DNA from 3 places in the Nonomuraea rubra genome. Region 1 is predicted to be linked to each of the others. Evidence: predicted binding sites of a transcription regulator. Region 1 holds the regulator's gene; each other region holds the start of a gene.
What was found. Region 1 encodes HrcA, which represses chaperone genes, less so after heat shock. Its sites were predicted from a motif close to TTGGCACTCTCNNNNNGAGAGTGCCAA; they were not measured.
Positions count from the first base shown of each region.

Region 1 (5,000 bases):
GCTCCCACCAGCCGCCGGAGAAGGAACCGGCTCCCCAGCAGTCGCAGCCGGTCGTCGTGGTCCCCGAATCGTCGGCACCACCCTCCCCCAAGCCCACGCGGAAGGCCGGCTCGACCAGCAGGCCGTCGCCCTCCCCCAGCCCGACGCCGACCGACTGCCCCTCGCCGCTCGCCGAGCAGACCGAGCCGCCCGCCGACTGCCCCGAAGCCTCGCCCACGCCCACGCCGACCGCGGAGGAGCCGGCCACGGGGCAGCCCTCGGCGTGCCCGCCCGAGGAGTGCCCGCCTCCCGACGAGGTGACGGAGACGCCCACCGAGCTGGCCAGCCCCCTGCTGGACAACTCCCAGACCACTCCCTGAGCCGGGCTCCTACCAGCGTCCCGTACGGCTGAGCAGCACGGCCGCCGCGGCCACCCCGGCCGTGGACGTACGCAGCACCGTCGGCCCGAGCAGCACCGACGTCGCCTTCGCGGCCCTGAACCCGGCCAGCTCCTCCTCCGAGACGCCGCCCTCCGGCCCCACGACCACCACGATGTCGCCGCCCGCGGGCAGCGGCACGCCGGACAGCGGCTCCGCCGCCTCCTCGTGCAGCACCAGCCCCAGCGCGGCCTCCGACAGGAGCCGTTCGACCTGCCTGGTGGAGGCCAGGTCGGCCACCTCGAGCAGGTGGAAGCGGCGGGCCTGCTTGCCCGCCTCGCGGGCGGTGGAACGCCAGCGGCCCAGCGCCTTGGCGACCTTGTCGCCCTTCCACTGCGTGATGCTGCGCGCGGCGGCCCACGGGACGATGACGTCCACGCCGGCCTCGGTCATCATCTCGACCGCCAGCTCGCCCCTGTCGCCCTTGGGCAGCCCCTGGACGACGACGAGCCTGGGCCTGGACGCCTCGACGTCGTAGCGGCGCAGCACGTCGAGGCGGAGCGCGTCCTTCAGCGTCTCGCGCACGACGCACTCGGCCACCGCGCCGGCGCCGTCGGTCAGGTCGACCCGCTCTCCGGGCCGCAGGCGGCGCACGGAGGCCGCGTGCCGCCCCTCGGGGCCGTCGAGGGTCAGCTCAGGGCCGTCGAGACCCTGAGCGAGGAAGACCGGGACCGTCACCGGCCGTTGAAGGCGTCGCGCAACCGCGAGAAGAAGCCCTGCTGCCCCGGCGCGAACTTGCCCGGCGGCCGCTCCTCGCCCCGCTGCTTGGCCAGCTCGCGCAGCAGGTCCTCCTGCGCGGTGTCGAGGCGGGTCGGGGTCTCGACGTTGACGTGGATCAGCAGGTCGCCCCTGCCGGACTCGTTGAGGCGCTGGACGCCGCGGCCGTACATGGTGATGACCTGGCCGGACTGCGTGCCGGGGCGGACGTCCACCTCTTCGGCGCCGTCGAGGGTCTCGACCGTGAGGATGGTGCCGAGAGCGGCGGCCGTCATCGGGATCTGGACGGTGCAGTGGAGGTCGTCGCCGCGCCGTTCGAAGATCTCGTGGTTGCGCTCGACGATCTCGAGGAACAGGTCTCCGGGCGGGCCACCACCCGGGCCGACCTCGCCCTCGCCGGCGAGCTGGATGTGCGTGCCGTCCTCGACGCCCGCCGGGATGCGGACCTTGATCGTACGGCGGGTGCGGACGCGGCCGTCGCCGGAGCACTCCTGGCAGGGGTGGCGGATGATCGTGCCGAAGCCCCCGCACTGCGGGCACGGGCGCGAGGTCATGACCTGGCCCAGGAACGAGCGGGTGACCTGGGAGATCTCGCCGCGCCCGTTGCACATGTCACAGGTGTCGGGGTGGGTGCCGGGCGCGGCGCCCGCGCCGTGGCAGACCTCGCACAGCACGGCCGTGTCGACGACCAGCTCGCGGGTGGTGCCGAACGCGGTCTCGCGCAGGTCGAGCTCCACCCGGATGGTCGCGTTGCGGCCCCTGCGGGCCCGCGAGCGCGGCCCTCTGGCGCCGGTCGCGGTGCCGAAGAAGGCGTCCATGATGTCGCTGAACGGGAAGCCCGCGCCGAAGCCGCCGGCGCCGGCCGCCGCTCCCGCGCCGCCGAAGGGGTCGCCACCCAGGTCGTACATCTGGCGCTTGTTCGGGTCGGACAGCACCTCGTAGGCCTGCGTGATCTCCTTGAACCGCTCCTGGGTCTCAGGATCGGGGTTCACGTCGGGGTGCAGCTCGCGGGCGAGTCGGCGGTAAGCCTTCTTGATCTCATCCTGACTTGCGTCACGGCGCACCCCGAGGGTGGCGTAGTAGTCGCTGTTTGCCACTTATCGACCTCTTATGATGCAGCCAGGATCTGGCTGACGTAGCGTGCCACCGCGCGTACGGCGCCCATCGTCACGGGATAGTCCATCCTGGTCGGCCCCAGCACACCGAGCCGGGCCAGTTGGTTGTCGCCAGAACCGTATCCGGTCGCGACGATGGATGTCCCCCGCAGGTACGGGTTTTCCGAGCCGATGCGCACGGTGAGCGCGGACGGGGTGTCGTTGGTCGTCTCGCCGAGCAGCCGCATGAGCACGACCTGCTCCTCCAGCGCCTCCAGCACGTCGCGCAGGCCGGTGGCGAAGTCGGCGCCGGCGAGGTTGGCCGCGCCGGCGAACACGATCTTCTCGTCGTGCCGCTCGACCAGCGTCTCCAGCAGCACGGACAGGATCGTCGCGGCGGCGGGCCGGTCTTCGTGAGCCAGCCGCTCGGGCAGATCGGCGACCAGCTCGGGCACGTTGCTCAGGCCGCAGCCGTCGAGGCAGGCGTTGAGCACGGCGCGCAGGTGCGCGATCCGGGCGTCGTCGATCGCCTCCGGCAGCTCGACCACGCGCTGCTCGACGCGGCCGGTGTTGGTGATCAGCACGAGCATGACCCGCCGGTCGCTGAGCGGGACCAGCTCGACGTGCCTCACGGTGGAACGGGTCAGCGTCGGGTACTGCACGACCGCCACCTGCCTGGTCAGCTGCGCGAGCAGCCGGACGGTGCGGGTCACCACGTCGTCGAGGTCGACCGCGCCGGCCAGGAAGGTCTCGATCGCCCTGCGCTCGGCTCCCGACAGCGGCTTGACCTGCGAGAGCCGGTCGACGAACAAGCGGTATCCCTTGTCCGTCGGCACGCGGCCCGCGCTGGTGTGCGGCTGGGTGATGTAGCCTTCCTCCTCCAGCGCGGCCATGTCGTTCCTGACCGTCGCCGGGGAGACCTTCAGATTGTGGCGCTCGGCGAGTGCCTTGGAGCCCACCGGTTCGTTGGTGGACACGTAGTCTTCGACAATGGCGCGGAGCACCGCCAGTTTCCTATCGTCGAGCACGTGCTCACCTCCTGCCTCTGTCCATATCAGGAACGCGAGGTCTAGCACTCTGTGTTCCCGAGTGCCAAGTGTACGGCTCTCGCCCACAAGGTGCGATAACACCGCGTCCCACATCCTGCTTCTAGCTTCTTGGAAGCGACAGGCCTCACACTTGCCCATATGACCGACGAATCCCGGCCCCCGTCGTACGGCCCCCCGCCTGGGCAGGGTCCCTACCACGGTCAGCCGCAGCCTCCCCAGTACGGCCCGCAGCCGGGGTCCCAGCCGGGTTACGGTCCCCAACCCGGCTCGCAGCCCGGCCCGGGCCAGGCGCCTCCTCCGCACTGGCAGCCGCCGTCCGGGCCGCAGCCCGGGCCGGTCCCGCCGCAGTACGGCGGAGCCACCCAGTTCGGCCCGCCACCTCAGTACGGACAATACGGCCAACAAGCCCAATTTCCTCCACGAATCAACCCCAAAGCCATAAAGCCCAGTTTGTGGTGGCTCGCGGCGGTCTGGGGCGTGTTTCTGGCGTGCGGGGTGGCCGGGGCGCTCATGTTCACCGGCGGCGTGGTGAGCAGCGTGTCCGACCTGGCCCCGACCAGGACGTTCGCGTCCGGCGAAAGTGTCACGGTGCCGATCGACCCGGCCGAGAAGCCCGGCGTGTACATCGCCAGCGACACCCAGGTCAGCTACGACTGCGCCATTACCGGCGGCCCCGGGCAGGCGAGGCTCGCCAAGACCACGGGATCCCAGAAGGTCACGGTGGGAGGCGCCGTGTGGGAGCAGTTCCTCGTGATCAACGCGCCCGCCAAGGGCGACTACCAGCTCACCTGCACCAACCAGGAACAGGCCACCGTCAGGTACGGCGTGGGCCGCGACGCCTTCTCCGCCGTGGGCGGCATCACCGGCGGGCTCGCCGCCCTGTTCCTGGTCCCGGGAGCCGGGCTGCTCCTCGCGATCGGCGGCACCATCACCGTCCTGGTCCGGCGCAGCGGTGCGCGCAAGCGCCTTGCGGTCGGCGGGTGATTTGCTACGGTCCCCGTGTGTACGAGGGCGATGTACTGGCGGGAAATTGGCGGCGGCCGGGCAAGGGGAAGATCCCGAAAGTGCCCGCCGAGCCGGACCTCGTCGTCGAGGACGCCGACAGCGGCTTCTGCGGCGCCGTGGTGGCCTGCGACAAGGAGGCCGTCACGCTGGAAGACCGGTTCGGCAAGCGCCGCCTGTTCCCGCTCGCGCCCGCCGCCTTCCTGCTGGACGGCAAGCCCGTGACGCTGGTACGGCCGGCGGCGGCCCCCGCCTCCGGGCCCAGGCGCAGCGCGTCCGGCTCGATCGCCGTGGAGGGATTGCGCGCCAGGGTCGCCAGGCAGAGCCGGATCTACGTGGAGGGCGTGCACGACGCCGCCCTCGTGGAGAAGATCTGGGGCCATGACCTGCGGGTCGAGGGGGTCGTGGTCGAGTACCTGGAGGGCGTGGACGACCTGCCGGCCATCGTGGCCGAGTTCGGCCCCGAGCCCGGGCGCCGGCTGGGCGTGCTGGTCGACCATCTGGTGCCCGGGTCCAAGGAGAGCAGGATCGCCGCCGGGATCACCTCGCCGGACGTGCTCGTGGTGGGGCACCCGTACATCGACATCTGGCAGGCGGTCAAGCCGTCCGTGCTGCGCATCCCCGCCTGGCCCGAGGTGCCGCGCGGGGTGCCGTGGAAGGAAGGCGTCATCGCCGCGCTGGGCTGGCGGATGGAGCCGGCGGAGGCGTGGCGGCGGATTCTC
Region 1 covers NZ_JACHMI010000001.1:9,934,573-9,939,572, forward strand. The annotation lists gene HD593_RS45235 (hypothetical protein) at 1-359, shown strand, start outside; gene HD593_RS45240 (16S rRNA (uracil(1498)-N(3))-methyltransferase) at 369-1,094, opposite strand; gene dnaJ (molecular chaperone DnaJ) at 1,091-2,230, opposite strand; gene hrcA (heat-inducible transcriptional repressor HrcA) at 2,242-3,255, opposite strand; gene HD593_RS45255 (hypothetical protein) at 3,727-4,260, shown strand; gene HD593_RS45260 (DUF3097 domain-containing protein) at 4,278-5,000, shown strand, end outside.

Region 2 (5,000 bases), 1.5 Mb from region 1:
CGCTGGTCGGTGTCGGCGAGCCGGGCGGTGACGCTCTCGGACAGGTCGTTGACGACGTCCTCGACCCGGTCGGTGCGGCCGGCCAGCTCGGCCATCGACTTGTCGAGCCGGGTGAAGCGGCTGGCGGCGGCCTCCATGCTGGAGTTGAGGCCGGCCAGCTGCGCCGCGAAGTCGGACATGCCCTTGGTGATGCCGTCGGTGGTGTCGAGCACCGACTGCAGGCGCCTGAGCGCCTCCTCCACGCTCTCGCCCACCGTGCCCACGTCGGCCCACAGGCTCGGCAGCTCGGCCACCGGGGTGACCCGGGCGTCGACGTGGCCGACCTTCTCGCCCACGGCATCGACGTGGTCGCGTACGGCCTCCACGTGCTGCGCCAGGCCCTCCGCCCACATCGGTGGCTTGGCGGAGATCTCGTCCAGCCGCCCGCTGACCGTCTCCAGCGCCCCGCTGAGGCCGCCCAGCTCGCGCTCGCGCACCTCGCGCAGCAGCCACTCCATGCCTTCGAGCCGCTGGCGGATCTCGTCGAGCACGGCGCCCTGGGTGCGTTGCTCGTAGACATGGTCCTGGGCGGCACGCGCGAGCAGGTCTCGCATCCTCTTGGGGACGGCGTCGTAGCCGTTTGGAAGAAGGGCGGCGTGGTTGGAATGGTCCACCGAAAGCTCCTTCGCTCGCCGACGGTCTGCCGCGCAGCGGTGGGATAGGTCCGGTTTATCGTTGAAAGGTGAGAGCGCGGTCAACCGCAATGGGGCGGAGAACTCCTCGCCCGCCCACCTTAGCCTTTCGATCAAGGTCCGTCAGGGGTGAATTGAAAGATCGCCATTAACGTACGGATGGCCGGATTCGGCGATTCAGGCAGGTGGGGAGGGCTTGCACAGGATTACTGAGGGTTTGTCGGCAATTCTGGTGAGCATGATCACCATGGATTTGTCGCCCTTGAGGCGCAAATCGGTGCGCAGGCGCTCGATGTCCACGGCGGAGCCGCGCTTTTTGATGGTGACATTGCCGATTTGTCGCTCACGGAGGGCGGTGCGGAGCCTTTTCAGGGAAAAGGGAAGAATGTCATCCACTTCGTAGGCGGCGGCCCACGGGGTGTCCACCGGCTCGTCGGCCGTGACGTAGGCGATCATCGGGTCGAGCAGCCTGCCGCCGACCAACTCGGCCACCTCGCCGACCAGGTGCGCGCGGACGGCCGCACCGTCCGGCTCGTAGACGAAGCGGCCCGGCGCGCCGACCGGGGCCCGCACGCCGGTGGCGGTCATCGTGTGGCCGCCGGGCAGCAGGGTCGCCCGCCTGCCACCTCGGGACCCGGTCCACAGGGTGGCCTCCTTGACCTCCCCCTTGTACGAGATCCACTCCGCCTCGGCGCCCTCGGGGATGAACTCGTACGGGATGCCGGGGGCGACCTTGAGGCAGGCCAGGCGCGCCCGGGAGACCAGGTCCAGCACCACGGGCCAGGGCGGCGAGTAGGCCAGGGGGTCGAACGTCCGGCCCCGGCCCGTCCGCCTCGCAGGGTCGGCGAACAGCGCGTCGTAGTCCTCCGGCCGGACGTCCGCCGCGTCCGCCACGGTCACCGTGACCCGGTCGGCCAGCCCGAACTCCTCCGCGTTGGCCCTGGCCACCGCGACGGTCAGCGGGTCGGTGTCCACGGCGGCCACGGTGCAGCCGGCGCGGGCCAGCGCGAGCAGGTCGCCGCCGACGCCGCAGCACGCGTCCACGACCCGGGGCGCCCGCGCGCCGTGCAGGTCGAGCAGGCGGCGGGCACGGTGCGCGGCCACCTCCGCCCTCGTGGACTGCTCCAGGCCGTGCGGCGTGAAGAACATCCGCCCGGCGTCCGCGCCGAACTTGGCCCTGGCCCGCTCCCTGAGCCCGGCCTGGGTGAGCGCCGCCGAGGTGAGCGCCGCGTCGTACGTCCTGCGCAACGTGGTGGCGGCGACGACCGGGTCGGCGCCCGCCAGCTCCCCGGCCTCCGCCAGCGCGCGCCTGCCGCGCGGGGTCAGCAACTCGGTGAAGGCGTCGAGGTCCACGTCATCTGACGTTAGCGGCACGCGGGAGCGGGGTGGCCTCCGGGCGGCGCGGCGGCGGCCGGGAGGTTCACGCACGTGGAAGACTCGACCATGCCGGGGGCCTGATCGCTCTCAGCAGACGCGTTCGTGTTGACTGTCAAGCCCCTCTTGCATATGTTTCCTGTTGGCACTCTCCCCTTGAGAGTGCCAACGTGCGACGAGGCAGGTCTGACACCCGCGACGGCAGGCCCCGCTGGTCGCCTCTTCTAGATCATTCAAATCTGAAGGGGAGGTCCGATCGTGACGACCGCCACCAAGGTTCCCGTTAAGCCGCTCGGCGACCGCATTGTGGTCCAGCCGCTTGAGGCCGAGCAGACCACCGCTTCCGGCCTGGTCATCCCTGACACCGCCAAGGAGAAGCCGCAGGAGGGCAAGGTCCTCGCGGTGGGCCCGGGCAACTGGGACGAGGACGGCGACAAGCGGATTCCGCTCGACGTCTCTGAGGGCGACATCGTCCTCTACAGCAAGTACGGCGGCACCGAGGTCAAGTACGGCGGCGAGGAGTACCTCGTGCTCTCCGCCCGCGACGTTCTCGCGATCATCGAGAAGTAAGCCGGTTGTGTCGAGCCCCGGGCGCTCTTGAGGGCGGCCGGGGCTTTCGACGCTAGGAGAGGACTTTCAGCAATGGCGAAGATCCTGGAGTTCGACGAGGACGCCCGCCGCGCGCTCGAGCGCGGCGTGAACGCCCTCGCGGACGCCGTGAAGGTAACCCTCGGCCCGCGTGGCCGCAACGTCGTCATCGACAAGAAGTTCGGTGCGCCGACGATCACGAACGACGGTGTGACCATCGCTCGTGAGATCGAGCTGGAGGAGCGCTACGAGAACCTCGGCGCCCAGCTCGCCAAGGAAGTTGCCACCAAGACCAACGACATCGCGGGCGACGGCACCACCACCGCGACCGTCCTGGCCCAGGCCATGGTCCGCGAGGGCCTGCGCAACGTGGCCGCCGGCGCCTCGCCGCTGTCGCTCAAGCGCGGCATCGACAAGGCCGCCAAGGCCGTCAGCGACAAGCTGCTGGCCAGCGCCCGCGAGGTCGGCGACAAGAAGGAGATCGCCAATGTCGCGACGATCTCCGCGCAGGACGCGCAGATCGGCGGCCTGATCGCCGAGGCGTTCGACAAGGTGGGCAAGGACGGTGTGCTCACCGTCGAAGAGTCCAACGCCATGGGCATGGAGCTCGAGTTCACCGAGGGCATGCAGTTCGACAAGGGCTACCTGTCGGCCTACATGGTGACCGACCCCGAGCGGATGGAGTCCGTCCTCGAGGACGCCTACATCCTGCTCACCCAGGGCAAGATCTCCTCCATCGCGGACTTCCTGCCGCTGCTGGAGAAGATCGCCCAGACGAAGAAGCCGCTCCTCGTGGTCGCCGAGGACGTCGAGGGCGAGGCCCTGGCCGTCCTGGTCACCAACAAGATCCGCGGCACCTTCACCTCCGTGGCCGTCAAGGCCCCGGGCTTCGGCGACCGCCGCAAGGCGATGCTGCAGGACATGGCCATCCTCACCGGCGGCCAGGTCGTCAGCGAGGAGGTCGGCCTCAAGCTGGAGCACGTCGGTCTCGAGGTGCTCGGCACGGCCCGCCGCGTCGTCGTCACCAAGGACGCCACGACCATCGTCGACGGCGCCGGTGACGCGCAGGCCATCGAGGACCGCGTCAAGGAGATCAAGATTGCCATCGAGCAGTCCGACTCCGACTGGGACCGCGAGAAGCTGCAGGAGCGTCTGGCCAAGCTCGCCGGCGGTGTGTGCGTGCTGCGCGTCGGCGCCGCCACCGAGGTGGAGCTGAAGGAGAAGAAGCACCGCCTCGAGGACGCGATCTCCGCGACGCGCGCCGCGATCGAGGAGGGCATCGTCTCCGGCGGTGGCTCCGCGCTCATCCACATCTCGAAGGACCTCGACGACCTCGGCCTCACGGGCGACGAGGCCACGGGCGTCGGCATCGTCCGCCGCGCGCTGGTCGAGCCGGCCCGCTGGATCGCCGAGAACGCCGGTCTCGAGGGCTACGTGGTGACGCACAAGGTGGCCGAGCTGGAGGCCGGTCACGGCCTCAACGCCGCCACCGGCGAGTACGTGAACCTGCTCGACCAGGGCGTCATCGACCCGGTCAAGGTCACGCGCTCGGCCGTGCAGAACGCCGCTTCGATCGCGGGCATGCTGCTCACCACCGAGGCGCTCGTGGTGGACAAGCCCGAGGAGGAGGCCCCGGCCGCCGGCCAGGGTCACGGTCACGGCCACGGCCACTGACCGCGCCTTCCGTCCCGTTACGGCCCGCACCCGGAGGGGGTGCGGGCCGTACGGCGTTTCAGGGGCCGGGCCCTAGGCTGGGGAGCATGCGGTACGCGCGGGCTGTGGAGCGGTTGAGGATGCTGGCCGGGGCGTGCGAGCAGACCAGGCGGCTGCCGGCGGAGGAGCCGTTCCTGCGGGAGGCGCACGTGTTCGGCCCTCTGACGGAGGGGGCGGATCCGCTCGCCGAGATCGAGGTCGCCTTCGTGCTGAACCTGCCGCCGGAGGAGGTGGCCTGGGGCACGCACCCGCCGGGCACGGCGTGGCTGGTGGACTTCCTGCGGCTGGACGAGGGCGGGATCGCCTACTGGTGGCGGTCGTTCGGGGAGCCGGTGGCCAACCATCGCATCCACCGGCCGGTGCGCTTCTGGTCGCTGGAGGGGATCGACGAGGGCGTGCTGGCGGCGCTGCGGGAGCGGCGGTTCGAGGCGCTGCGCGGTGCTGGGGCTCCCCGCGGGGAGGAGCGGGTCGCCGGGGTGGCGGAGGAGCTGGAGGCGGCTCTGGAGCACCTCAGGGCGGTGCAGGGGGCGTACTGGGACCGTCAGTGGCGGCGGGAGCACCGGGGGTTGCGGCGGTATCCGGAACATCACCTCTGGGAGGCGGTACGGGGATACCTCGAACTGCTGGACGCGCGCGATGAATGATCTTGAGCGG
Region 2 covers NZ_JACHMI010000001.1:11,421,602-11,426,601, reverse strand. The annotation lists gene HD593_RS52065 (apolipoprotein A1/A4/E domain-containing protein) at 1-653, opposite strand, end outside; gene HD593_RS52060 (class I SAM-dependent methyltransferase) at 849-2,024, opposite strand; gene groES (co-chaperone GroES) at 2,304-2,615, shown strand; gene groL (chaperonin GroEL) at 2,688-4,307, shown strand; gene HD593_RS52045 (DUF7711 family protein) at 4,394-4,990, shown strand.
Region 2: the regulator HrcA is predicted to act here: its motif matches at 2,188-2,214, upstream of groES (co-chaperone GroES).

Region 3 (5,000 bases), 9.5 Mb from region 1:
AGGGCGGCGATGCCGAATAGGCGGGAAAGCACAATCTGCTCCTTCGGTCGAGGTGTGAGCGCCACCACCTTCCCTCACTCCAAGTAACCGATCAATTGTGAAACGTAATAGCAGATAAACAAAACAAGAGCGGCCCGGAAAAACCCGGGCCGCTCTTCGTCCGCGCGGCGAGAAAAGACCTAGAAGTCCATGTCGCCGCCGCCCGGCATGGCCGGGGCGGCGGGGGTCTTCTCGGGCTTCTCGGCGATGACGGCCTCGGTCGTCAGGAACAGCGCCGCGATGGAGGCGGCGTTCTGCAGCGCCGAGCGCGTCACCTTGGCCGGGTCGATGATGCCCGACTCGAACATGTTGACGTACTCGCCGGAGGCCGCGTTCAGGCCCTCACCCGGGGTGAGGTTGCGCACCTTCTCGACCACGACGCCGCCCTCGAGACCGGCGTTGACCGCGATCTGCTTGAGCGGCTCCTCCAGCGCCTTCTTCACGATGGCGGCACCGGTGGCCTCGTCGCCGTTCAGCTCCAGCTTGTCGAACGCCTTCGCGCCCGCCTGCAGCAGCGCCACGCCACCGCCGGGCACGATGCCCTCCTCGACGGCCGCCTTGGCGTTACGCACGGCGTCCTCGATGCGGTGCTTGCGCTCCTTCAGCTCGACCTCGGTCGCGGCACCGGCCTTGATGACCGCCACGCCACCGGCGAGCTTGGCCAGGCGCTCCTGGAGCTTCTCACGGTCGTAGTCGGAGTCGGTCCGCTCGATCTCGGCGCGGATCTCGTTGACCCGGCCGGAGATCTGCTCGGCGTCACCGGCACCGTCGACGATCGTGGTCTCGTCCTTGGTCACGACCACCTTGCGGGCGCGGCCCAGCAGGTCGAGGGTGGCGGTCTCCAGCTTGAGGCCGACCTCCTCGGCGATGACCTGACCACCGGTCAGGATCGCGATGTCGTTCAGCATCGCCTTGCGGCGGTCACCGAAGCCCGGCGCCTTGACGGCGACGGAGCGGAACAGGCCGCGGATCTTGTTCACGACCAGGGTCGCCAGGGCCTCGCCCTCGACGTCCTCGGCGATGATCAGCAGCGGCTTGCCCGACTGGACGACCTTGTCGAGCAGCGGCAGCAGGTCCTTGTTGGCGGAGACCTTGCTGTTGACGATCAGGATGTACGGGTCCTCGAGCACGGCCTCCATGCGGTCCGAGTCGGTGACGAAGTACATCGACGTCATGCCCTTGTCGAAGCGCATGCCCTCGGTGAGCTCGAGCTCCAGGCCGAAGGTGTTGCTCTCCTCGACGGTGATGACGCCTTCCTTGCCGACCTTGTCCATCGCCTCGGCGATAAGCGAGCCGATCTCGGCGTCGGCGGCGGAGATGGAGGCCGTGGAAGCGATCTGCTCCTTGGTCTCCACGTCCTTGGCCAGCTTGGAGAGCTCCTCGCTGACGCGCTCGACGGCCGCCTCGATGCCCTTCTTCAGGGCCATCGGGTTGGCGCCGGCGGCGACGTTGCGCAGGCCCTCACGCACCAGCGCCTGGGCGAGCACGGTGGCGGTCGTGGTGCCGTCGCCCGCGACGTCGTCCGTCTTCTTGGCGACTTCCTTGACCAGCTCGGCGCCGATCTTCTCCCACGGGTCCTCGAGCTCGATCTCCTTGGCGATGGACACACCGTCGTTGGTGATCGTGGGAGCGCCCCACTTCTTCTCCAGCACGACGTTGCGGCCCTTGGGGCCGAGGGTCACCTTGACGGCGTCGGCGAGCTGGTTCATACCGCGCTCGAGACCGCGCCGGGCGTCCTCGTCAAACGCGATCATCTTGGCTGCCATAAGGCTAGACCTCCCACATGCAGGGTGGCTTGTCGTGGACCGAGCCGACGCCCGCGACGGCATGGGTCAGCATCTCCGTTCGGCAGACCCCATCGTCTCGATCCGGTGTTGGCACTCTGCTGCACAGAGTGCCAACGAACTGTTTAGCACTCTACCCTGCCGAGTGCAAGCGAACGCCACCCCGCCCGGCATTCCCGCCCAGGTCAATCAGTCGGTACGGCGAGCCGCGCGGAGCGGCTCGCCGTACGCGAGTCGGCGAAAGAGAGGTGACGGCTCGCGCGGACTGCGTTGCCGCGCGATCCCGCCCGGTGCATACCAGCTTGGACGTTCAGACCGTGCGGACGGACTCCGCCTGCGGCCCCTTCTGGCCCTGCGTGATCTCGAACTCGACACGCTGCCCCTGTTCGAGAGAGCGGTACCCGTCCATCATGATCGCTGAGTAATGGACGAATACATCCTTACCACCGTCTACCGCGATGAAGCCGTAGCCCTTGTCCGCGTTGAACCACTTGACGGTGCCCTGCGCCACTTCCGACTCCTCTTACTGGTCTCCCAGATCTCGCCCATTCCTCCGCGGGACCTGTAATCGTATGACTTAACGGAAAAGCAGCCAGACGATCGCCCTCGACCATACCTGTGGCACGGGGTTTGGCAACAGAGTCAATCCGCAAACTGCCTATTTCTTCGCAGTACAGGTGGTTCAACGTTGAATTGCCAGGGAAAAGGAGAAGGCGCCCACTAGGGGCGCCTTCAAGTGGGTAGGTCTCCGGGGCTCAGCCGCCGGCGACCGCCGGGATGATGGAGATCTGAGTGCCCTCAGGGGCCGGCGTGTCGAGGCCTTCGGCGAAACGGACGTCCTCTTCCCCAACGTAAACGTTGACGAAACGACGAATCTTGCCCGATTCATCCAGAATTCTCGCGCCGATCCCCGGGTAGTCGGAGTCGAGCTTGGCGAGCACGTCACGAAGAGTCGCGCCTTCGCCACTGACCTCCGCGTTCCCCCCGGTGTACGTGCGCAGAATGGTGGGAATCCGCACAGAAACGCTCATGGTTCTAATCGCCTTTCCTGGTTGTCAGACAGTCGCGCGGAACGCGTCGAGAGAGGGCTTGATCACGGCGGTGGGCTCGACGGCCTCACCGGTGAGCACGTCGAGCGTCTTGAGCCCGTCGCCGGTGTTGAGCACCACGGTCTCCGCCTCGGGGTCGAGCACCCCGCTCTCGGTGAGCTTCTTCAGCACGCCGACGGTGACCCCGCCGGCGGTCTCGGCGAAAATGCCTTCCGTCGAGGCCAGCAGCTTCATCGCGGCCACGATCTCGGCGTCCGTGACGTCCTCGACGCCGCCTCCGGTACGCCGGGCGATGTCCAGCACGTACGGCCCGTCGGCGGGGTTGCCGATGGCCAGCGACTTGGCGATGGTGTCGGGCTTGACCGGCTGCACGACGTCGTGCCCCGCCTTGTAGGCCGTGGACACGGGCGAGCACCCGAGGGCCTGGGCCCCGAAGACCTTGTACGGGGTGTCCTCCACCAGGCCCAGCCTCACCAGCTCCTTGAAGCCCTTGTCGATCTTCGTGAGCTGGGAGCCGGAGGCGATGGGGATGATGATCTGCTCGGGCAGCCGCCAGCCGAGCTGCTCGGCGATCTCGTACGCGAGCGTCTTGGAGCCCTCGGCGTAGTAGGGCCGCAGGTTCACGTTGACGAAGCCCCACTTGTCGCCCATGGGGTCGCCGATCAGCTCCGAGCAGAACCGGTTGACCTCGTCGTACGTGCCGTCGATGCCGATCAGCCGCCCGCCGAACACGCGGGCCATGGCGATCTTGGCCTTCTCCAGGTTGGCCGGGATGAACACGCACGCGTCGAGCCCGGCCCGCGCGGCGGCCGCGGTGACGGCGCCGGCCAGGTTGCCCGTGGAGGAGCAGGAAAGGGTGTGGAAACCGAAGTTGCGGGCCGCCTCGACGGCCATGGCCACGACCCGGTCCTTGAAGGAGTGGGTGGGGTTGCCCGAGTCATCCTTCACGTAAAGGGACTTGATGCCGAGCGCGCGCCCCAGGTTTCCGGCCTTGACCAATTTCGTCCAACCGGGGTTCATATTGGGCTTACTGGCCACGTCCGCGGGAACGGGCAGCAGCGAGCGGTAACGCCAGATGTTCGCGGGACCCGATTCGATCTCCGCGCGGGACACGTCACCGAAGTCGTAGGCCGCCTCCAGCGGCCCGAAACACTCCTGGCACGCGAAGCTCGGGCCCAGCGGGTAACGGGCGCCGCACTCGCGGCAGGACAGAGCGACGGCAGGACCAAAGTCGAGCGACATGAAGCGAGGCCTTCCCTCATCTTCGCCCACGGCCACCTTGACCGCGAACCGGAATTGGCACCTTGTCCCGGTCGGCCTCGCCAGGTCGCGAGTCGAAAGCCGGGAGGGTTGCCGGGGCTTCGCAGGGCCGGTCCCTCCACCCCTCTGGATGAGCAATATGAAGTTGTTGAAATGGACTCTACCCGCTTAAGTGCCCGAAATGACCACTCGTCTCAACATGCGAGACAAGCAGTCTCAGCGATAGTCCTCACCGAGCACGCCCTGCACGTATTTGCGGGCCTGATGAATCCGGGATTTCGCCGTGCCCAGCGGGATGTTGAGCTGCTCGGCCACCTCGTTGTAGTCGAGCTGGACGATGTCGCGCAGCACCAGTGCCTGCGCCAGGTCGGGCTTGTCGGCCTCCAGCGCCTCCATCGCGTCGAGCAGGTCGAGCCGCGACCCCGCGATCACGCTGACCCGCCGCGCGTCGGGCTTCTGCATGGGCAGCTCGTCGGAGGTCTGCTCGGCCGCCCTGCGCTTCAGCGACCGGTACGTGGTGCGCGCGCAGTTGGCCGTCACGATGTGCAGCCACGTGCTGAACCTCGCCCGACCCTCGAAGCGCCCGATGTTGCGCGCCACCGCCAGCAACGTATCCTGCGAGGCCTCCTCCGCGTCCTGGTGATAGGGGAGGATCCGGGCGCAGTGTCGCATCACATCCGGCTCAATCCGCGCGAGGAGCTCGCCAAGTGCGCGATGATCTCCCGCAGCAGCGGAGCGGGCGAGTTCCTCGGTTAGCTCATCAAGCGCCATAGCTGGGATCCTATGATCGAAGGGAGCCGAGATGAACAGCGTCCTGCTGGCCTCGAACAGAGGGCCTGTCTCCTTCACCGTCTCCGACGACGGCGAG
Region 3 covers NZ_JACHMI010000001.1:389,334-394,333, reverse strand. The annotation lists gene HD593_RS01840 (hypothetical protein) at 1-32, opposite strand, end outside; gene groL (chaperonin GroEL) at 180-1,805, opposite strand; gene HD593_RS01830 (cold-shock protein) at 2,134-2,334, opposite strand; gene HD593_RS01825 (MoaD/ThiS family protein) at 2,579-2,854, opposite strand; gene thrC (threonine synthase) at 2,879-4,114, opposite strand; SAM riboswitch class I at 4,128-4,269, opposite strand; gene HD593_RS01815 (RNA polymerase sigma factor) at 4,349-4,903, opposite strand; gene HD593_RS01810 (alpha,alpha-trehalose-phosphate synthase (UDP-forming)) at 4,935-5,000, shown strand, end outside.
Region 3: the regulator HrcA is predicted to act here: its motif matches at 1,914-1,940, upstream of groL (chaperonin GroEL).